3 regions of the Pseudolabrys sp. genome follow, and region 1 is predicted to be linked to each of the others. Evidence: predicted binding sites of a transcription regulator. Region 1 holds the regulator's gene; each other region holds the start of a gene.
What was found. The regulator LexA, encoded in region 1, represses DNA repair genes until DNA is damaged. The targets are predictions, from matches to a motif close to TGTTCNNNNTGTGTTCNG.
Positions count from the first base shown of each region.

Region 2: the regulator LexA is predicted to act here: its motif matches at 3,135-3,152, upstream of uvrA (excinuclease ABC subunit UvrA).
Region 3: the regulator LexA is predicted to act here: its motif matches at 4,064-4,081, upstream of AB7F10_RS07195 (ImuA family protein).

Region 1 is NZ_JBFWPH010000005.1:186,891-194,357, reverse strand. It holds gene AB7F10_RS16430 (ComEC/Rec2 family competence protein) at 1-2,289, shown strand, start outside; gene lexA (transcriptional repressor LexA) at 2,302-3,015, opposite strand; gene AB7F10_RS16420 (molybdopterin molybdotransferase MoeA) at 3,150-4,361, opposite strand; gene moaC (cyclic pyranopterin monophosphate synthase MoaC) at 4,365-4,907, opposite strand; gene trpC (indole-3-glycerol phosphate synthase TrpC) at 4,913-5,713, opposite strand; gene trpD (anthranilate phosphoribosyltransferase) at 5,713-6,756, opposite strand; gene AB7F10_RS16400 (anthranilate synthase component II) at 6,768-7,403, opposite strand.
Region 2 is NZ_JBFWPH010000005.1:61,604-69,070, forward strand. It holds gene AB7F10_RS15805 (hypothetical protein) at 1-155, opposite strand, end outside; gene uvrA (excinuclease ABC subunit UvrA) at 152-3,094, opposite strand; gene AB7F10_RS15815 (sulfite oxidase) at 3,514-4,737, shown strand; gene AB7F10_RS15820 (c-type cytochrome) at 4,821-5,177, shown strand; gene AB7F10_RS15825 (outer membrane protein) at 5,297-5,947, opposite strand; gene AB7F10_RS15830 (Ku protein) at 6,243-7,163, shown strand; gene AB7F10_RS15835 (DNA polymerase ligase N-terminal domain-containing protein) at 7,179-7,467, shown strand, end outside.
Region 3 is NZ_JBFWPH010000002.1:408,796-416,262, reverse strand. It holds gene AB7F10_RS07205 (error-prone DNA polymerase) at 1-1,798, opposite strand, end outside; gene AB7F10_RS07200 (DNA polymerase Y family protein) at 1,807-3,348, opposite strand; gene AB7F10_RS07195 (ImuA family protein) at 3,260-4,042, opposite strand; gene AB7F10_RS07190 (GntR family transcriptional regulator) at 4,158-4,889, opposite strand; gene AB7F10_RS07185 (hypothetical protein) at 5,047-6,615, shown strand; gene AB7F10_RS07180 (C4-dicarboxylate TRAP transporter substrate-binding protein) at 6,692-7,467, shown strand, end outside.

The DNA of each region.
Region 1 (7,467 bases):
GACAGGGTGCGCGACGGCGCGCGCGCGAAAGCACGCGCGCTCGCCGCAGGCGTGGACGCCGCACGACGGCGTGCCGGCGGCGCTTTGCCTGCCGGGCTTCTGCTTGCGTTGCAGCGATGGCGCGAAGTGCTGGCGCAGTATCTCGCGGCGGAATTCGCGCCGGGCCGCCTGGTGCCGTGGATGCCGGTCGCCTTCGGCATCGGCATCATCGGCTATTTTACCGCGCCGCGTGAGCCGCTGTGGCCGGCAACCGCGGCTCTCGCTGTCGTGCTCGCCTTCGCTGCGTTCCTCGTGCGTCGGCGGTTCATCGCGTTTGCGGGCGCGCTGACGGCGGCTGCGATCGCCACCGGGTTTGCCGTTGCGACAATCAAGACCGCGCTGATCGCGCATCCGGTGCTCGACTATCCTGTCTTCGGCGCTGCGGTCACCGGCTTCGTCGAAATCCGCGAGGAGCGGGCGCGCAGCGATCGTATCGTCGTGCGCGTCGCGTCGATGAGCGGTGAGCGGCTGCGCGTCAAGCCGGAGCGCGTGCGCGTTGCAGTCCGCAAGGGTCATGCGCCGGCGGTTGGCGATTACGTGAGCTTCAAGGCGCGTCTCACGCCGCCGTTGCAGCCATTGCGTCCCGGCGGCTACGACTTCGCGCGCGACATGTATTTCCAGCGCATCGGCGCTTCGGGTTATGTGCTGGGGGCCATCGCGACACAGCCGGCACCGGGCGCGCGCGGTTTCTGGCTGTCCTATCGCAGCGCGATCGAAATGATGCGCGAGACGATCGACGATCGCATTCGCGCCGTGCTGCCCGGCGACACCGGCTCGATTGCCTCGGCGCTCATTACCGGCAAACGCGACGCGATCACGCAACCCGTCAACGACGCGATGTATGTGTCGAGCCTCGCGCATGTTCTGTCGATCTCCGGCTACCACATGGCGGTGGTCGCCGGCATCGTGTTCTTCGTGATCCGTGCCGGCTTTGCACTGAGCGCTGCCGCCGCGACCCGCCATCCAATCAAGAAATGGGCGGCGGCCGCCGCGCTGGTTGCCGCGACGTTCTATCTGCTGCTGTCGGGCGCGGAGGTCGCGACGCAGCGCTCCTACATCATGGTCGCGATCGTGCTGATCGGCGTGATGGCCGACCGGCCGGCGCTGACGTTCCGCACGCTCGCGGTCGCCGCCTGTGCGGTGATGCTGCTGACGCCCGAGGCCGTGGTGCATCCGAGCTTCCAGATGTCGTTTGCCGCGACGCTCGCGCTCATCGCCGCTTACCGCAATGGGCTGCCGTGGCGTGCCGACGCCGACACGTCGGCCGGCGCGCGCCTCGCGCTGTGGGGCGGACGCGAGATTGCCGGGCTGGTGATCGCCTCGCTGGTGGCGGGCCTCGCCACCACGCCTTACGCGGCGTTCCATTTCCATCGCCTCGCGCCCTATGGCGTGCTGGCGAACCTCGCCGCCATGCCGGTCGTCTCGGCCTGGGTGATGCCGATGGGTATCCTCGGCACGCTGGCGATGCCGTTCGGCTTCGACGGCCTGTTCTGGCCGCTGATGGGTGCCGGCATCGACTGGATGGTGACGGTCGCCCTGTGGGTCGCGGCGTTGCCGGGCGCGGTGGGGCACATCCACGCCTTCGGCATCGGGCCGTTGCTGCTGGCGACCGCCGGGCTGCTGCTGATCGCCATGCTGCGGACACCGCTGCGCTGGAGCGGGGCGGGACTCGCGCTTCTGGCCTGCCTCTGGGTTTACGTCACGCCGAAACCGGATCTGCTGGTGTCGGCCGACGGGCAAACGGCGGCACTCCGGCAGGCCGACGGCCGGCTCGCCGTTCTCCACGCCGGCCGTGACAATTTCGCCTTGCGCGACTGGCTCGCCGCCGACGGCGATAGCCGGACCGTCAAGGACGACACCCTGAAGGCGGGTGTCCGCTGCGATCCTGTCGGCTGCACCGGTCCTTTCGCGAACGGCAGGGTCGCCGCATTCAGCGAGACAATCGAGGCGCTTGCGGAGGATTGTTCACGTGCCGCAGTGATCGTGACGCCGCGCGAGGCTCCTGCGACATGCAAGGGCATGCTGATCGACCGTGGTGTCTGGCGAGCCCACGGCGCCAGTGCGTTGCGCTGGACCTCCGCTGGCAAGGGGAGCGCCGCCATCGTCGAATGGGCGCGCCCGGCGGGCGAGGCGCGGCCCTGGAGCGGCCTGCGGGTGCAGGCGACCGCAACTGCGCCGTCGCCGGCGAAGCGGCGGCCGGCGCAGCGCGATGCCACGCCGCCGGACGGCGCGCGCGAGGCCGACGATTAGGCTGGAACGGTCTCAGTAGCGCCGGAACAGGCCGACAAGCCGGCCCTGAATGCGGACCCGGTTCGGCGGCAGGATACGCACCTCATAGGCGCTGTTGGCCGGCTCGAGTGCGATGGAGGCGCCGCGGCGGCGGAACCGCTTGAGGGTGGCTTCCTCGTCGTCGATCAGCGCCACCACGATGTCGCCGGTGTCGGCGGCGTCGCTGCGGCGGATCAGGGCGATATCGCCGTCGAGAATGCCGGCCTCGATCATCGAGTCGCCGCGCACTTCGAGGGCGAAATGCTCGCCGGTCGAGAGGAGGTCCGGCGGCACGTTGATGGTGTGGCTGCGGGTCTGGATCGCCTCGATCGGCGTGCCGGCGGCGATGCGGCCCATGACGGGCACGGCAATCGGGTGCCCGGCGCTGCCGCCGTCATCGTCGGCGGCCACCGCACGGACGCGGCCGAGGTCGCCCTCGATGACACTCGGCGTGAAGCCGCGGCTGCGCCCGGAGCCAAGCCCATGGGCGACCGAATCGGGCAGCTTGATCACTTCGATGGCGCGGGCGCGGTTGGGCAGGCGGCGGATGAAGCCGCGCTCCTCCAGCGCCGTAATCAGCCGGTGGATGCCGGATTTCGACCGCAGATCGAGCGCGTCCTTCATCTCGTCGAACGAGGGGGGGACGCCGGTTTCCGTCAGCCTCTCGTGCAGGAAACGCAGAAGCTCGAACTGTTTGCGGGTCAGCATGGATTTCCTCGGATTTCCCCAGTTCCGGCCCCGCGCATCCCACGCATCGGCCAGAAACAAATCATGAACGGACACTATCCGTTCCAGTTGTGTTCCGCAACCGATTAATTTGAAGTGAACAATGCGAACGGCCGCTAAAGGCCGAACTTAAGGATGACGCAGGGCGAGCCGGCCTTCGCCGCCGGCGCACGCACCTCGCGAATCAACAGGCAGTCCGCCACGGCCAGTGGCGCCATCAGCGAGCTGTCCTGGTTCGCCAGCGGCGTCGCGACCGGGACGCCATCCGGGCCTTCGCTCAGCGTCGCGCGCAGGTAGTCGGCGCGTTCGTCGTTCTCCGGCATGTCGCGGCCGAGCACCGCCGCTTGCGGGGCATGGATGACGTCGCGGCGGCCGGCGAGGCGGCGCATCAGCGGCACCAGGAACAGGAACGAGCACACGTAGGACGACACCGGATTGCCCGGCACGCCGAGCACCTGCATGGGGCCGAGCTTGCCGTGCATCATCGGGCGGCCGGGGCGCAGTGCGACGCGCCAGAACGACAGGTCCATGCCCTCGGCGGTCAGCGCCTTCTGGACGAGGTCGTGCTCGCCGACCGATGCGCCGCCGGAGGTGAGCAGGATATCGGCGCCGGCGTCGCGGGCGCGACGGATCGCGGCGCCGATGGCGTCGAGGCTGTCCCGCGCGATGCCGAGTTCGATTGCCTCGCAGCCTTCGGAGCGCACCAGCGCGGCGAGCGCAAAGCCATTCGAATAGACGATCTCGCCGGGCTTCGGCGCCTGGCCGGGCGGCACCAGTTCGTCGCCAGTGCCGAGCACGGCGACCTTCGGCCGGCGCACCACCTTCACCGCCGGATAGTTCATCGCGGCGGCGAGCATCAGGTCGCGGTCGGTGAGGCGGCGGCCCTTGGCGAGCAGGACGTCACCTTCGCGGAAGTCGATCGCGGCAGGGCGGACATGGCGGCCGGTCTTGATGGCGAGCTTGATCAGAACCTTGTCGCCGTCGCGGCCGGTGTCTTCCTGAATGACGACGGTATTGCTGCCCGCCGGCATCACGCCGCCGGTGAAGATGCGCGCGGCTTGGCCCGGACCGACGTGGCCTGCGAACGGGTGGCCGGCGGCGACTTCGCCAATCACGTCAAGCGTGACCGGCGCCTGCGCGATATCCGCGCCGCGCACGGCATAGCCGTCCATCGCGGAAAGCGCCGCCGGCGGCTGGGTTCGTTTGGCGACGAGATCCTGCGCCAGTACGCAGCCGAGCGCATCCGACAGCGGAACGTCATGCGCGGGCAGCGGCGCGGCGTCCGCGAGAACCTGTTTCAGCGCCTCTGCGACCGGCATCAGCGCCATCGTTTAGCCCTTCGCGCGGTAATGGCCGGACTTGTAGTGTCCAGACTTGCCGCCGAGCTTTTCGATCAGGCGGATGCCCTCGATCCGCATGCCGCGCTCGACCGCCTTGACCATGTCGTAGATCGTCAGACACGCGACCGACACCGCGGTCAGTGCCTCCATCTCGACGCCGGTCGGGCCTTTCACCTTCACGGTCGCACGCACGGTCAGGCCGGTGAATCTGCGGTCCGGCGCGATCTCGACGGTGACCTTGGACAGCGCCAGCGGGTGGCAAAGCGGGATCAGCTCATGCGTCCGCTTGGCCGCCATGATGCCGGCAAGCCGCGCCGCGCCGAGCACGTCGCCTTTCTTGGCGTTGCCCTTGAGCACCAGCGAGAGCGTCGGCTTCGCCATCGTGACGCGGCCTTCCGCGACCGCGACGCGCTCGGTCGGCGATTTGGCGGAGACGTCGACCATGTGGGCTTCGCCGGTCGCGCCGATATGGGTCAGGCGCTGTCGCGCCGGGCGCTTCGAGGTTTTCCTGGTCGCCCGCTTTGCCACCGGCATCGGCCTCACGGTGCCGCGCGGGTGAGGATGGCGCGGATCGCCGCCGTCACGTCCGGCTGGCGCATCAGGCTTTCGCCGATCAGGAAAGTCGACATGCCGACCCTGGCGAGCCGGGCGAGGTCGGCCGGGGTGTTGATGCCGCTTTCGCCGACGGCGATGCGGTCGCGCGGGATTTTCGGCGCCAGCCGCTCGCTGGTTTCGAGCGCCGTGACGAAAGTCCGCAGATTGCGGTTGTTGACGCCGATCAGCGGCGATTTCAGGCGCATGGCCCGCTCAAGTTCAACTTCATCATGAACTTCAATAAGCGCGTCCATGCCATATTCGAACGCTGTGCTTTCGATCTCGGCAGCCGCGGCGTCATCGAGCGAGGCCATGATGATCAGGATGCAATCCGCCCCCAGCGCCCGGGATTCGACCACCTGATAGGGCTCGTAGATGAAATCCTTGCGCAGCGCCGGCAGCGCTGTGGCGTTGCGCGCCGCGCCGAGGAATTCAGGCTTGCCCTGGAATGACGGCGCGTCCGTCAGCACCGAGAGACAGGTCGCGCCGCCGGCCTCGTAAGCCTTCGCGAGCGTCGGCGGATCGAAATCGGCCCGGATCAGGCCTTTGGAGGGGCTTGCCTTCTTGATCTCCGCGATCAGCGCATAGTCGCCGGCCGAAACCTTCTTCTCGATCGCCTTGGCGAAACCGCGCGGCGGTGCGGCGGTTTTGGCGTCACGCTCGAGAGCGCCGAGCGGGCGAACGCGCTTGGCCGCCGCGATTTCCTCGCGCTTGTAAGCTTCGATCTTGGTGAGAATGTCCGACATCAGGCGTCCTGCACCGGCTCTTTGGCGTTCGAAACCGCGATCAGGCGGTCGAGCCGGCCTTCGGCTTCGCCTGAATCGACCGCCTTTGCGGCAAGCACCATGCCGTCATTCAAATCCTTCGCCTTGCCGGCAATGATCAGCGCCGCGGCGGCATTGAACAGCGCGATGTCGCGCAGCGCGGTCTTCTTGCCCTTGAGCACGTCGAACAGCGCGCGGGCATTGGTGTCGGCGTCCGCGCCGCGCAGCTTGTCGGCGGTGACGCGGGGCAGGCCGACGTCCTCCGGCGCAATCTCGAAGCTGCGGATCTTGCCGTTCTCGAGCGCGCAGACGCTGGTCGTTCCGGTCGTGGTGATCTCGTCGAGCCCGTCGGACCCATGCACGACCCAGACCGCTTCCGAGCCGAGGTTCTTCAGCACCTGCGCCATCGGCTCGATCCACTGTTTGGAGAATGCGCCGGTCATCTGCCGCTTGACGCTTGCCGGGTTCGACAGCGGTCCGAGCAGGTTGAAGATGGTGCGGGTGGCCAGTTCGACGCGGGTGGGGCCGACATTCTTCATCGCCGGGTGATGCGCCGGCGCGAACATGAACCCGATGCCGGCATCGCGAATGCAGCGCGCGACCGCTTCGCCGGCGAGATCGACATTGACGCCGAGCGCGGCCAGCACGTCGGCCGAGCCCGATTTCGACGACAGCGCACGATTGCCGTGCTTGGCGACCGGTACGCCGGCGCCGGCGACGATGAAAGCCGCGCAGGTCGAAACATTAAAGGAGCCGGAGGCGTCTCCGCCGGTGCCGACCACGTCGATCGCGTCGGGCGGCGCTGCGACACGCACCATCTTGGCGCGCATGGTGGTGACCGCGCCGGTGATCTCGTCGACCGTCTCGCCGCGCACACGCAGGCCCATCAGCAGGCCGCCCATCTGCGAGGGCGTCGCTTCGCCCGACATCATGCGGTCGAATACGAAGGTCGCTTCGTCGCGGGTCAGCGCCGCGCCGGTCGCCACCTTGCCGATCAGCGCGCGGAATTGATCGCTCTCGTTCATGGACAGCGCTCTCAGGCCGTTGCGCGCGCGGGCGCGGCGTTCGTTGACGAGGTGCGGCGGCCGTGCGCGGTGTTCCACGCCGTGGCGATGTCGAGGAAGTTCTTCAGGATCAGGTGGCCATGCTCGGAGGCGATGCTTTCGGGATGGAACTGCACGCCGTGCAGCGGCCGGGATTTATGCGCCACGCCCATCGTCACCTTGTCTTCGGTCTCGGCGTTGACGGCGAGGTCCGCCGGCATGGTGGCGCGGTCGACGATCAGCGAGTGATAGCGGGTCGCCTGAAACGGCGCATTGATGCCGCGAAACACGCCGGTGCCGTCGGTGCGGATCGCCGAGGTCTTGCCATGCACCTGCTCGGGCGCGCGCACTACCTTGCCGCCGAGTGCCTGACCGATCGCCTGATGGCCGAGGCAAACGCCGAGGACCGGGATCGTCGCCGACGCTTTGGCGACGAGATCGAGACAGATGCCGGCTTCGTTCGGCGTGCAGGGGCCGGGCGACAGCACGATCGCTTCGGGCGCCGAGGCGATCACGTCCTCGCTCGTCACCTTGTCGTTGCGGCGCACGACGACCTCCGCTCCAAGCCCGCCCAGGTAATGGACGAGGTTGAAGGTGAAACTGTCGTAGTTGTCGATCAGGACGATCATCGCCGCTTCGGTCGCATCTTTGTCTGCCCGCTCAAGGGTTTAGACGGCCCGGCGGCGCAGGGTC
Region 2 (7,467 bases), 130 kb from region 1:
CGCCAATGCTGATCAAATTCGACTGGGTTCTTCGTTTCTATCCAAATGTTCGGTGAGAAAAAATGATGCTGAAATCGTGACGCAATGTCCGCCTTGTAGGCGGCTAACGCATATTTTTCGTTATCTACGATTTTTAGGTTAGGCGACGACATCACTCCGCCGCCTTCTGACCCTTCTTCTTCGGACCCGCCGCCTTGCGGCCGAGAACAGGCGCCAGAAACAGCCCCGTGTAAGACCTTTTCACCTTCACCACGTCCTCCGGCGTGCCGGCCGCGACGATCTCGCCGCCGCCGTCGCCGCCTTCCGGCCCTAGGTCGATCACCCAGTCGGCGGTCTTGATGACCTCCAGATTGTGCTCGATGACGACGACCGTGTTGCCGCCGGCGACCAGCTCGTGCAGCACTTCGAGCAACTTGGCGACGTCGTGGAAATGCAGTCCGGTGGTCGGCTCGTCGAGGATATAGAGCGTGCGCCCCGTGGAGCGCTTCGACAGTTCCTTGGCGAGCTTGACGCGCTGCGCCTCGCCGCCCGACAGCGTGGTGGCCTGCTGGCCGACATGGATGTAGTCGAGGCCGACGCGGTGCAGCAGCGCCAGCACGTCGCGCACGCGGGGAACGGCCTTGAAGAACTCCAGCGCTTCCTCGACCGTCATGTCGAGCACGTCGGCGATGGTCTTGCCCTTGAAGGTGACGTCGAGCGTCTCGCGGTTGTAGCGCTTGCCCTTGCAGACGTCGCAGGTGACGTAGACGTCGGGCAGGAAGTGCATCTCGATCTTGATGACGCCGTCGCCCTGGCAGGCCTCGCAGCGGCCGCCCTTGACGTTGAAGGAGAAGCGGCCCGGCTCGTAGCCGCGCGCTTTCGCCTCGGGCAGCTGCGCGAACCACTCGCGGATCGGCGTGAAGGCGCCGGTATAGGTCGCCGGGTTGGAGCGCGGCGTGCGGCCGATCGGCGACTGGTCGATGTCGATGATCTTGTCGATGTGCTCCAGCCCCTCGATGCGGTCGTGCGGGGCAGGCGCGAGCGACGCCCCGTTGAGCTTGCGGGCGACCGCGGCATAGAGCGTGTCGATCAGCAGCGTCGACTTTCCGCCGCCGGAGACGCCGGTGATGCAGGTGAAGGTGCCGAGCGGGATCTCCGCCGTGACGTTTTTCAGGTTGTTGCCGCGCGCGTTGACGACCTTGATCTGGCGGCGGGTGTTGATGGCGCGGCGCTCCGGCACCGGGACGGACAATTCGCCGGAGAGATATTTGCCGGTCCATGACGCCGGCGCGTCGATCAGGTCGTCGACGCCGCCCTGCGCGATGATGTTGCCGCCGTGGATGCCGGCGCCGGGGCCGATGTCGAGCACATGGTCGGCGGTGCGGATCGCGTCCTCGTCGTGCTCGACCACGATCACGGTGTTGCCGAGGTCGCGCAGCCGCTTGAGGGTTTCCAGGAGCCGCGCATTGTCGCGCTGGTGCAGGCCGATCGAGGGTTCGTCGAGCACATAGAGCACGCCGGTCAGGCCCGAGCCGATCTGCGAGGCGAGGCGAATGCGCTGGCTCTCGCCGCCGGACAGCGTGCCGGAGGCGCGGCTGAGCGTCAGATAGTCGAGGCCGACGTCGATCAGGAAGCGCAGCCGCTCGCGGATTTCCTTGAGCACACGGCCGGCGATCTCGTTCTGCTTCTTGTTCAAGTCCTTCGGCAGCGTCTCGAACCAGTCGGCGGCCTTCTTGACGGACAGCTCCGCGACTTCGGAGATGGTCTTGGCCGCGATCTTGACGCAGAGCGCCTCGGGCTTGAGCCGCGCGCCGTGGCAGGCCGAGCAGGGCACCTCGGAGAAATACTTGGCGAGGTCCTCGCGCGCCCAGTCGCTTTCCGTCTCGCGGAAGCGGCGCTCGAGGTTCGGGATCACGCCCTCGAACGGTTTCTTGGTGGTGTAGCCGCGCAACCCGTCGTCATAGACGAACTTGATGGCGTCGTCGCCGGAGCCATAGAGGATGGCGTCCTGCGTTTTCTTCGGCAGGTCCTTCCATTTCTTGTCGAGCGTGAACTTGTAGTGCTTGCCGAGCGCCTCGAGCGTCTGGGTGTAATAGGGCGAGGTCGATTTCGCCCAAGGCGCGATGGCGCCCTTGCGCAAGGTCGCGTCGCGGTCGGGGATCACCAGTTCGGCGTCGATGTGCTGCTCCTGGCCCAGACCGCCGCAGGCCGGGCAGGCGCCGAATGGGTTGTTGAACGAGAACAGCCGTGGCTCGATTTCCGGAATGGTGAAGCCGGACACCGGACAGGCGAATTTCTCCGAGAAGGTGAGACGTTCGTGGGTGGCGTTGCGGCCGCGATTGGCGGTCGCGCCGGTGGCGGCGACGTCGGCCAGTTCGACGATGGCGAGGCCTTCCGCGAGCTTGAGACTTTGCTCCAGCGAGTCCGCGAGCCGCGTCGCGATGTCGCCCCGCACCACCAGGCGGTCGACCACCACGTCGATGTCATGGGTGAACTTCTTGTCGAGCGCGGGCACCTCCGCGATCTCGTAGAACTTGCCGTCGACCTTGACGCGCTGGTAGCCCTTCTTGAGGAAGTCGGCGAGTTCCTTTTTGTATTCGCCCTTGCGGCCGCGCACGACCGGGGCCAGCACATAGATGCGGGTGCTCTCCGGCAGCGCCAGCACGCGGTCGACCATCTGGCTGACGGTCTGGCTCTCGATCGGCAGCCCGGTCGCCGGCGAATAGGGAATGCCGACGCGCGCCCACAACAGGCGCATGTAGTCGTAGATCTCCGTGACGGTGCCGACGGTGGAGCGCGGGTTGCGCGAGGTGGTCTTCTGCTCGATCGAGATGGCGGGCGACAGGCCGTCGATCTGGTCGACATCCGGCTTCTGCATCATCTCGAGGAACTGCCGCGCATAGGCCGACAGCGATTCGACGTAGCGGCGCTGGCCCTCCGCATAGATGGTGTCGAAGGCGAGCGACGACTTGCCGGACCCGGACAGGCCGGTGAACACCACGAACTGGTCGCGGGGGATCGCGACGTCGACGTTCTTGAGATTGTGCTCCCTGGCCCCCCGGATGGTGATGTTGCGGGCGTCGGGGCGGGGGGACTTCGGGGTACGGTCGGGCATGGTTCTTATGGGGATTGCTGGGGGCCGCCGCGGCGGCACCCGGAACGTAATAAGAACGATGGCGTTTCGCCAGTCCCGGCGCGGCCGCTGCGGTTGAAAACCGCAAATAAATTCGCGGCTCCGCGCGCCATCCGGGCAGCGGGCGGCCAAAGGCGCGCGGCCTGCGGCGTCATGGACCGGGCGGCGTTCGTATTCAGCTTGTTCTAACTGATGCCGCTGACTAGCCTCGACCCGCCGGGAACGGGTGCGATTGGCGGCGGCCTCGCCGCCATCCGGTCCCGGCACAGCGGTGTTGTCGATGGGCGGCGCGTTCTTCGATGGAAGAGCCGGTCCGTCAGAGCCGTTCGAGCCGGCGTCTGGCCGGGTCACTGAAGGATGCGCCGGCGCCACGCCGGCGATGGACCAAGGGAGGATGAGACATGCTCAATCGTTCCGACAAGACATCCGAGGCGACGACGGCGGTATCGCGCCGCCATTTCATCGTCGCAGGCGCCGGCGCTGCCGGTGTGATCGCGGCCAATCCCGAATTCGCGGTTGGCGCTCCGGCGCTCGCGCAGGACGCCAAGGCGCTGCCGGACTACGTCGCGTGGAAAAATGCCAATGCGATGATCGTGCACTCCAAGAACACCATGGAGACCAAGCGCGAGGCCTTCGGCGCCGGCGTCATCACGCCGGCCGATCAGCTCTATGTGCGCAACAACATCGCAGCGCCCGGCAACGACATCGTCGCCGACCGCAATGCCTGGAACCTCTCGATCGAAGGCGTCAAGAACCCGCGCACGATGAAGCTCAGCGAGCTGAAGGGTCTCGGCGTCGATACCGTCGCCATGGTGCTGCAATGCTCGGGCAACGGCCGCGGATTCTTCTCGCACAAGGCGAGCGGCTCGCCATGGAAAGTCGGCGCCGCTGGCAATGTGATCTGGAGCGGCGTGCCGGTACGCGCGGTGGTGGCGGCCTGCGGCGGCCTCGCCGACGGCGCCAAGTTCATCACCGGCACCGGCGGCGAGACGATCCCGCAGGGCCTCGATCCCAAGAAGGTGATGGTGGAGCGTTCGGTGCCGATCGCGGCGCTGGATCACGCCATGCTCGCCTGGGAGATGAACGGCGCGGATCTGTCGCTTGCGCATGGCGGGCCGCTGCGGCTGGTGGTGCCCGGCTATTACGGCGTCAACAACGTCAAATACATCAAGCGTCTCGCGTTCACCGCGGCGGAGAGCGACGCCAACATCCAGACGACCGGCTATCGCGTGCGTCCGGTCGGGCAGAAGGGCGCGCCGAGCCAGCCGTCGATGTGGCAGATGACGGTGAAGTCCTGGGTCACCCATCCGCTGAAGGACAACGCCAAGGGGCCGACGCAAATCTACGGCGTGGCGTTCGGCGGCGACAATCCTGTGAAGGGCGTCGAGGTCTCGACCGACGGCGGCAAGAGCTGGAAGGCGGCGAAGCTGATCGGCCCCGATCTCGGCCCGTTCGCCTGGCGTGTGTTCGTGCTGTCGGCCGACTTGCAGCCCGGCAGCTACAGCATCGCCAGCCGCGCCACCGACTCGAAAGGCAATGTGCAACCGGAAGACTTCGAGCCGAACGAGCGCGCCTACGGCCACAACGGCTGGAAGGCGCATGCGGTGTCGGTCACCGTGGTCTGAGGCGCGATTGACAAGCAGGCCCCGCCGATGCCGGCGGGGCCTTGCCGTCGCGGTCCGCGCGAAAGCATTTCAAAAGAAATCCCATGACGATACCGAACGGCCCGCGGTGGGCGCTCTATCCGTTGCGTCTCATCCCGTCGCTTGCCGTCCTGTGGCTGGCGGCGACCGTCGCCGCACAGGCCGCCGAACCGGACAAGGCGCTCGGCGAGAAGGTGTTCAACGAACTGTCCGAGCCGCAATGCAAGCTCTGCCACACGCTGGCCGCAGCCGGCGCCGAAGGCGAGGTCGGTCCCAATCTCGACGAGCTGAAGCCGACCGAGGAGAAGATCAGGCTCGCGGTCGAGCGCGGCGTCGGCAACATGCCGCCGTTCGGCGAGGTTCTGAGCAAGGAACAGGTCGACGCGGTGGTGCGCTACGTCGCCGACGCGATCAAGCGATAGCGCGGCCGAGCCGCCGAGAGTTGCGGGCATGACACTGTTGCCGCAACGGGAACCCCGCGCGAAAAGCAAAAGGGCCGGCGCGAGGCCGGCCCTTTCGATCGTTTGAACGTCCGATCCGCTTAGAAGCGGTAGTTCAGGCCCGCGCGGACGACGCTGAAGTTGTAGTCGCCCGTCACCGGAACGCCGGCGAGGGTCAGCGTGGTGTCGCCAGCATCGACATAGAGGTATTCGAGCTTGGCGCTCCAGCGGTTCCAGAAGGCGTATTCGAGGCCGGCGCCGAGCGTCCAACCGGTGCTCCAATCCTTGTCGGAGATGGTGGTGACGCCGTTCGTCAGGCTCAGCTCGGTCCGGGTGAAGGCAACGCCGCCCGTGCCGTAGATCATGGCGCGATCCCAGGCGTAGCCGATGCGGCCACGAATGGTGCCGAAGCCGTTGATCTTGCCGGTCGCAGTGATGCCGGCAGCGGTCGCCGAGGCATCCATGTCGGTCGCCTGAATGTCGGCTTCGAGGCCGAACACCCACGGGCTACCAACGCCCTGCCAGTTGTAGCCGATCTGGGCGCCGCCGAGGAAACCGTCGGCATTGCCGAAATCGGCGTCGGCCCAGCCGTAGCCGGCGTTCAGACCGAGATAGAGGCCGGTCCAGTTGAACATGGCCGGCGGCGCATAAGCCGGGGCCTTATGAACGGCGCGCGGCAGATCGGCAGCCGACGCGGCGGTCGCCAGACCGATCGACACGATCGCGGCGCTGAGTACAGTGAGAAGTCGCATGAAAACCCCCGGATGGTCACAAACTTGATGATGGCTCGCGGGGCCCGCGAGCACTTGAGATAACGTTAGGGCATTGCGTTGGTTCCGGCTGTAGTTTTTGCGCCACGGTGAGCGCTAAACCATTGCAAATGTTCGGTAAAAGTGACCCGCCGGTGTCTCTTTTGCGGCAGCAATGTGGCAGTGCCGCAATTTGCATGGCGGCGGCACAAGGAACCTAATCGGATGCCCGGCGATTTCCACAGCGCAGCCGCAGGGCTTTGTCTTTGCGATACCCCTGAACCAGTGGAGTAAACCGATGGCCACGCGCCCGTACTGGACCGGTCAGATTCGCCTGTCGCTGGTGTCGATTGCGGTTCAGATCATTCCGGCCACCAAAACGGCGGCCAAGATCTCCTTCCATCAGGTGCACAAACCGAGCGGATCGCGCATCCGCTACGAGAAGGTCGTGCCCGGCGTCGGCGCGGTGGACCGCGACGAGATCGTCAAGGGCTACGAGGTCAGCGACGGCAAATATGTGCTGCTCGAGGACAAGGACTTCGACAAGATCAAGCTCGAGGCGAAGAAGACGATCGACCTCACGCAGTTCGTCGATGCCGGGGACATCGACCAGCTTTATTTCGACCGTCCGTTTTATGTGCTGCCTGACGACGACGAGGACGGCGAAGCCTATGTCGTGCTGCGCGACGCCCTGAAGAAAACCAAGAAGGTCGGCATCGGCCAGATCGTCATCCGCGGCAAGGGCTCGCTGGTCGCCATCAAGGCCTGCGGCAAGGGCCTGATGATGGAAACGCTACGTTACGCCGATGAGGTGCGCAAAGCCGAGTCGACGTTCCGCGACGTCCCGAAGACGAAACCCGACGCGGAAATGATCGAACTCGCGGAAGACATCATTGGCCGCAAGTCGAAGGCGTTCGATCCCGCCGCCTTCCACGACAAGTATGAAGACGCGCTACACGAGCTGATCGAGGCCAAGCAGAAGCATCGCCAGGTTCGCCAGATCGAGGAGCCGCAGCCGAGCGCCAAGATCATCGACCTGATGGACGCGCTGCGAAAGAGCGCCAAAGGCGGCGGCAAGAGCGGCGCCAACGACAACGCCAAATCCGGCGCGAAGCCGAAGACCGCCAAGGCAAGCCGGACGAAACGCGCGGTGAAAAGAAGTTCGGGCAAATCGAAACGCAAGAAGGCCGCCGGCAAGTCCCGCCGGAAAGCCGCATAACCGCAGGCATCCCGCATGGCGCGCGACCGGCTCAAACATTACCGGCAGAAACGCGATTTCAGCCGGACCGCGGAGCCGGCGGGCGAAAGCCGCCGCGCGCGGCCGGCGCACGCGAAAGCACTACGGTACGTCATCCAGAAGCACGCGGCGCGCGCGCTGCATTACGACTTCCGGCTCGAGCACGACGGCGTGTTGCTGAGCTGGGCGGTGCCGAAAGGGCCGAGCGAAAATCCCGCCGACAAGCGGCTGGCGGTGCAGGTCGAGGATCATCCGCTCGACTACGGCAATTTCGAAGGCACGATCC
Region 3 (7,467 bases), on a different contig from region 1:
ACATCTGCGCCCGGCTTTCGATCTGGAACACGCCGAGCGTGTCGGCGCGCTGGATCATCCTGTAGACGTCCGGGTCTTCGTCCTGGATCGAAAGATCGCGCGCGACGCCATAATGATCCCGCAACAGCGCGAAGCTTCGCCGCAGGCAGGACAGCATGCCAAGGCCGAGCACATCGACCTTCAGCAGCCCCAGCGTTTCGAGGTCGTTCTTGTCCCATTCGATGACGGTGCGGTCTTCCATCGCCGCGTTCTCGATCGGCACCACCTCGTCGAGCCGCGACCGGGTGATGACGAAGCCCCCGACATGCTGCGACAGATGCCGCGGCGCGCCGATCAGCTCTTTCGCAAGCGTCAGTACCCTTTCCAGCCGCGGATCGGAGGTGTCGAAGCCCGCACGCCTTGCCTCGTCATGGCCGACGCCCTTGATCGACCAGCCCCACAGTGTGCCGGCAAGCTTGCCGATCATGTCGTCCGACAGCCCGAACACTTTGCCGACATCGCGGATGGCGCTGCGGCCGCGATAGCAGATCACCGTGGCGGCAAGCCCGGCGCGCTCGCGCGTATAGGTTTCATAGATGTACTGGATCACCTCCTCGCGCCGCTCGTGCTCGAAATCGACGTCGATATCGGGCGGCTCGCGGCGCTCCGCCGAGACGAAACGCTCGAACAGCAGGTCGGCCGTGTCCGGATTCACCTCGGTGACGCCGAGGCAATAGCAGATCACGGAATTCGCCGCCGATCCGCGCCCCTGACACAGGATATTGACGCCATCGCTGCGCGCGAAGTTGACGATGTCATGCACGGTCAGGAAGAACGGCGCATATTCCAGCTCGCCGATGATCCGCAATTCCTCGTTCAGAGCGTGGCGCACCTTGGGCGACATGCCGTTGGGAAAGCGCCGCCGCGCGCCCTCCTCGGCGAAGGCAACCAGCGCTTCCTGCGGCGTCGCATAACCTTTCCGGGTTTCCTCCGGATATTCCGTCTTGCGCAGTTCATCGAGCGAGAAACGGCATCGGTCGAGGAACCGCGCCGTCTGCGCGACGGCGTCGGGATATTTGCGAAACAGCCGCGTCATTTCCTGAGACGGCTTCAGATGCCGTTCGGCATTGGCCGCCAGGCGCTTGCCGGCTATGTCGATGGTGACGTGCTCGCGGATGCAGGTGACCACGTCCTGCAATTCGCGGCGTTCCGGCGCATGATAAAGCGCATCATTGACCGCGATCAGCGGCACAACATGATCGCGCGCGATTTCGGCGAGCTGCGCCAGCCGCCGCGCATCGTCGCCATTGTAGAGGATGCTGCCGCCGAGCCAGAGCGCGCCGGGCGAGGCCGCCTTGCCGAGACGGGTCAATAACTGGCCGAGTGCGACAGCATCGATCCGATCCGGCAGCACGATGAGATTGAGACCCGCGATGAAGTCGAGCAGGTCGGGCAGGCTGAGGCTGCATTCGCCCTTTTCCGCCCTCAGCTTGCCGCGCGACAACAGCCGCATCAGACAGCCCCAGGCCGCGCGATCTTGTGGGTAAGCGAGGATGTCCGGCGTTTCGTCGTTGAATACCAGCCGCGCGCCGACAACCACCTTGAATGGTGAAGATGGCCGCCCCTCCTCCTTGTCCTCCGCCTGCCATTCACGCTGCGCGGCATGCGCGCGCACCACGCCGGCGACGCTGTTGCGGTCGGCGATGCCGATCCCGGCCAGACCAAGTTCCTTCGCCTTCAACACCAGTTCTTCCGGGTCTGACGCCCCGCGCAGGAAGGAGAAATTGCTGGTGACGGCAAGTTCTGCATAACCGGGCATGGCAAACCTCACGCAAACAGGCCGTGTAGGAACCAGCGCGGCTGCGGCGTCTCGCGGCCGTATAGCCCTTCGCGGTAGAGCCATACGCGCAATCCGTCGCGGCTTTCGATGCGGAAGTAATCGCGCGTGAGCGCACGTCCCTCCCCGTCGCGCCACCATTCCATCGCAATGCGTTCCGGCCCTTCAGAGACGGCAACTTCATGCAGCACGCGGCGCCAACGGAAGCGCACTGGCGGTCCGTCCGGCACTTCAGCCACCGCTTCAACCGGCTCCGGCCGCTCGAACAGCCGCAACGGCCGCACTGGCGCGAGGCTGTCCTGACGCACCGACGCGGCAGCATAAGCACCGCGCAGGCGCTGTGCCGGCACGGCGGCGGTGGCGAGTTCCGGAATATGGGTGTCGCGCGGCACCGGCCGCGTCAGCCGCTCCGCGCCGAACCGCGCGCTGAGACGATCGACAAGATGCGCGAACTCGGTCTCGTGATCGGCCCCGCCGAATCCACTTTGCGTCGGATCGAGCCGCTCGGACGCGAGCGCCGACAGGCGGATGACGTCATATCCGAATCCCGGATCGCATTCGTCGCCGATCGCATTGAGCCGTTCGACGAACAGGCGACGGATACGCTCCGGATCGCGCAACGGCTCGCTGGTGCCCGCCGCGATCCGGTGAACCTTGCCGTCGGCGCGGAACAGCGTCACGAGCAGCCGCCGCGCGCCCTCACCGTGACGCTCAAGCACAAAGCCAAGCTCATGGGCGAGTTGCGCGATGGTCGCAAGCACATCGGATTGCAGCGCGATCGGATCGGGAAACCGCCGCTCTACGACACAGGACGGCAGCGGCAACCGTGGCCTGATCGGCTCTTCTTCATGGCCGAACGCCTGGTCGAGCCGGCGCAGGAAGTGCTGGCCGAACCGCGCCGCCAGCGAGGCCCGCGGACGGGCCGCCACATCGGCGATGCGCTTGAGGCCGACTTGCGCCAGCGCATCGACCGTATCGCTGTCGATGCGCAAGGCGGAAAGCGGCAACGGCAGCAGCGCATCGCGCGTATCCTGCCCTCCAACCAGCCGCCTTTCGCCACAGCGCGCCACCGCCCAGGCACAGCCGACGGTGCTGGCGACACCGGTGCGAGTCTTAAAACCCTGACGCGCGAGCCGCACGACGATATCGCGCATCATCTCCTTCTCGCCGCCGAACAGATGCGCGCAACCGGTGATGTCGAGCAACAGGCCGTCCGGCGCGTCGAGACCGACCAGCGGCGTATAGCGGTCGCACCAGTCGGCAACCGCTTCGAGGAAGGCAAGGTCGGCTTGCGGATCGTCCTGCTCAACCTCGATCGCCGGATGCATCGCGCGCGCATCCGCAAGCGACTGGCCTGCTTTCAGGCCGAGCGCCGAGGCAGCGTCGTTCATCGCGCAGAGACGCAAGGCGGACTTCACCAGCGTGACGACGACGCGCGGCGCGTCATCCAGCGCGGGCGAGCGGCGCGCGAGCCGGTCGGTCGGCAGCCGGGGCAGCCAGAGCGCCAGATAGCGCCGAGAAGGAACGATCATGGTGATTCCACGCGACAATCCAGCGGCCGAGCGGGCCGCGGCGGTTCTTGGTGAGCGAGAGCGAGAAAGCGGATTGTCCGAGCCCGCCGAAACGATCGGGCCGGCTTGCCGCGCCCGCGACCTCCCAGCGTGTTTCCGCCGCGCTGGTGAGCGCCGATGCGCGGTAACGCAGCAGGAATCCGAAACCGCCACCCTCGCGCGCAGCGAGCATCAGCCGCCGCGTCGCGGTGAGATCGGCGGCCGGTCCGTCATTCGGCAGTTCGGCGATGACACAGCCAAGCGCTGGGCAGCGCAGCGCCTCCTCCATCGCCCAGAACGCATCGCGCGCCTGCGCGACCCGCAGCATCAGCACCCGATCGAGTGGCAGGCCGAACGCGGTCAGCCCGTGGCCGTAAAGGCCACCGGCCTCGCCATCGACATAGCCGGACCCGATCCAGAGCGTCCGCTTGTTTGCGTTCATCTTTGCCGCGAGCGCGAGCACAAAGCCGGCCGCCGCGCCCACATGCAGCGGCGCAGCCGGCGCAATCTCATGCAGCGCACCGGCGTTCAGTCCGCCGTCCAACACGGCGTCGATGCCGTGGCAGGACAAGATGAGCGGCTTCGCCCCGCCGCCCAGTGGACAGACATGGTTTGCTTCGATCGCGGCGACGTCGCGCCGGAGACGGTGAAGCGTGGCAGTTGCGTTCGCAGCCACCGCTCGATCCTTCCAGTTTTATGTTCATGTTTTGTTCTTATCGATTCCAGACCCCTGCCGGACTGTCAACCGGGCTGAAAATCCCTTTTTTGCCAGAGGCTTGATTAGGTGGCGGTCAGAGCGACATCACCAGTTCGACGCCCGGAATACGCGGCATGATGGTGCCCCGTTTCATCGCGTCGATATTGGCGCGCTTGTTGCGCCCGCTCGCCAGCGCGTGCTCGCGCATCCGCGCCGCCGCCCGCTCGCCCTGCCGATTCAGGATCGCGTCGAGAATGGCGTGGTGGTCGTCGTGCGAGAGCTTGATCTGGCCCTTGCTGCGGTCGGGATCGGTCTGGTCGAACACGATGGCGACCGACGACACCAGCGGCCGGCGAGACAGCTGCGCCACCGTTTCGGCGATGGTCGCATTGCCGGACGCCTCGATCAGCTCGCGATGGAACATGCCGTTCAATTCGATCCAGCGGACGCGCGCCTCCAGCGCCTCGAAGCCGCGCGTCAGGATGCCGTCCATTTCCGCGACGGCCTCGTGAAGCACCGCGGCGGCGGTGCCATCGAGCCCGCGTTCGGCGGCAAGCCGTACCGCCATCGCCTCCACCTCGCCGCGCACCGCGATCGCGTCCGTCACTTCGTCGAGCGAGATACCACGCACCCGAAAGCCGCGATTGGGTTCGCGCCGCACAAGGCTTTCCTGCTCCAGCACGCCGAGCGCGAGGCGGATCAGCGTGCGCGAGCCGCCGAACTGCTCGGCGAGCGACACCTCGGGCAGCCGCTCGTTGAAGGCGAAAGCGCCGGACAGGATGCGCTCGCGCAGTGCGTGGGTGATCTGGTCGAGTTGCGTCGTCATCGGAATTGTCCACCTATCGCAGTATATTGCATGCAATAGGCCACTTATATCCCTCATTTACTGCTACTTCGGGGTTGATAACCACAAACTTGCATGCAATCAAGGGATCGAAGTTCAAGACCGCCATGAAGGCGGCCGGACGAAAGGGAGACGCACCATGCTCGACCGTACCGGCAAACCCCGGATCATTCCCGGCCACCCGCGTTTCGCGACGCCGCCGCTGGCGGCGAGCCGGCCGCCACGCTGCCCGCCTTTCGTCGAGGTAACGAACTCCGACCAGTTGCTCCCCTATCTCGAGCATGTCGCGAAGCGGCCTTACAACCACGGCCTCAATGCCTGCTGGGATCTGAAGGAAGGCGAGCGCGTCCTCCTGCGCGTCGACAACTGGCACAGCGATCTCACCATCGAGGCCTGCAAGAAGATCCTCGAGAAGTACAAGGTCAAATACGAGATCAAGAAGATCGACCGCGGTCCGGTGCCGCAATGGGTCGGCTCCGACGAAGTCGATTACTACCTGTTCCGCACCAAGGAACTCGCCGAGTGGATGGACTGGTGGGAAGAGGAAGAGAAGAAGCAGCAATACGACAAGATTCTGATGGGATACGGCGGGCCGGTGCTCGCCGAGCGCTACATCAAGATCCAGCGCATGCCCTTCATCACGCCGGAAATTCTCGCCTCGCCGGCGCATGCGATGCCGATCGAGGTGCTCAACGCCATCGACCGCTGGACCTGGGATCGCGTGCGCACGGCCAAGCGCGCCCGCATCGTCGATCCCGAAGGCACCGACATCGAGTTCACCAACCACCCGGAATATTGGGACAGCAAGCGCGAGTTCTATGATGCGGGCCTCACCAGCGCGACCTGGACCGGCAACGAGCACTTCGGCAAGCAGTACCTGCCCGGTCACGTCACCGGCCGGCCGTGGATGTTCCATCCGACCAAGGAAGACGGCAACGGCGTGATCGCCGGCACGACCAACCACATCGCGCCGGTCGACTGGACGCAGCTCGTCGTCGAGAACTCCAAGATCGTGCAGATCAACGAGGGCGGCGAGTTCGGCCGCAAGCTGCGCGACGTGATGGAGCAGACCAAGGACCTGCAATACCCGGGCTTCCCCGGCAAAGGCATCATGTACTGGTGGGAAGCCTCGATCGGCACCAACCCGCACATCCACCGCCCGCGCAAGGATTTCCCGTCGGGCTTCGTCAACTGCCTCTACGAGCGCGTCCGCTCGGGCGTCATCCACATGGGCTTCGGCACCATCATTTCCTCGATGGCCGAACGGAAGGCCGCGCGCATGGGCCACCTCGTCGGCCACTGGCACGTCCATCTCTACTTCCCGACCTACACGCTGGAGCGCGAGGGTGACAACGAGACGCTGATTGAGAACGGCCGCCTCAAGGCGCTCGACGATCCGAAAATCCGCCAGCTCTGCGCGAAATACGGCGACGTCGATCTCTGGCTCGACGAGTCGTGGAACCCGGCAGTGCCCGGCATCAACATGCCCGGCGACTACTGGGATCATTACGCCAGGAACCCGTTGCACTGGGTGAAGACGGAACTCGAAGTCTGCCGCAACTACCATCCGATGTTCATGAAGATGGTCGGCGCCGACGGAAAATACTGCCACGGTGCCGGCGCCGAATGGTGGAAGGGCGGCTGCTGCTCGCACAGCGGTCACTCGGCCTCCGCGCTGCCCGGCAACTGCTGCGGACACGATCACTGATGTAATTGAACGAGCGAAACACGGCCGTCCACACAACAGAACAACGGGCGGCCGCGATAAAACGGGAGGAGGATCAATGAAATTTGTCCGTGTCGCCGCCTGCGCAGCGGCCATAGCGATGTCGTCGGCTGTTGCCGGCAGCGCCTGCGCCAAGACATTGCGGTTTGCCGAGTTCGGTCCCAATCGCGGCGACCGCGCCGCTGCCGTCCAATGGCTCGCCGACGAGATCAAGAAGCGCTCCGGCGGCTCGCTCGAGATCGAATTTCACTGGGGTGGCGCGCTCTTGAGCACCAAGGCCATCCTGAAAGGCGTTTCGGATGGCGTCGCCGACATGGGATCGATCGTCGGCTTCCTGACGCCGAAGGAATTGCGCGTCTACAATCTGGGAGACCTGCCGGTCGATAATTCGGACGAGTGGGTCGGCCTGCGCGCGATGTACAAGCTTTCGACCGAGAACGCCGCTTTCAAAAAGGAGTTCGACAAGGCCGGCGTCGTCTATGTGACGAACTTCACCACCGGGCCGATCCAGCTGATCTGCAAGAAAGAGATCAAATCGCTCGCCGACCTGAAAGGTCTCAAGGTCCGCGGCTCCGGTCCCTACGGCAAGGCGATGAGCGACCTCGGCGCCGCCGTGCAGGGCATGGGCCAGCCCAAAGTATTCGAAGCGCTCGACTCCGGGTTGATCGAGTGCAACCAGAACTACTATTACGCCATCAAGGCCTACAAGCAGTACGAGGTCGCGCCCTACGTCACCGAGTTGAACTGGGGCGCCAACATGTCGTTCGGCATCGTGATGAACAAGGCGACGTTTGCGAGCCTGACCCCGGCCGAGCAGAAGGCGATCACCGAGGC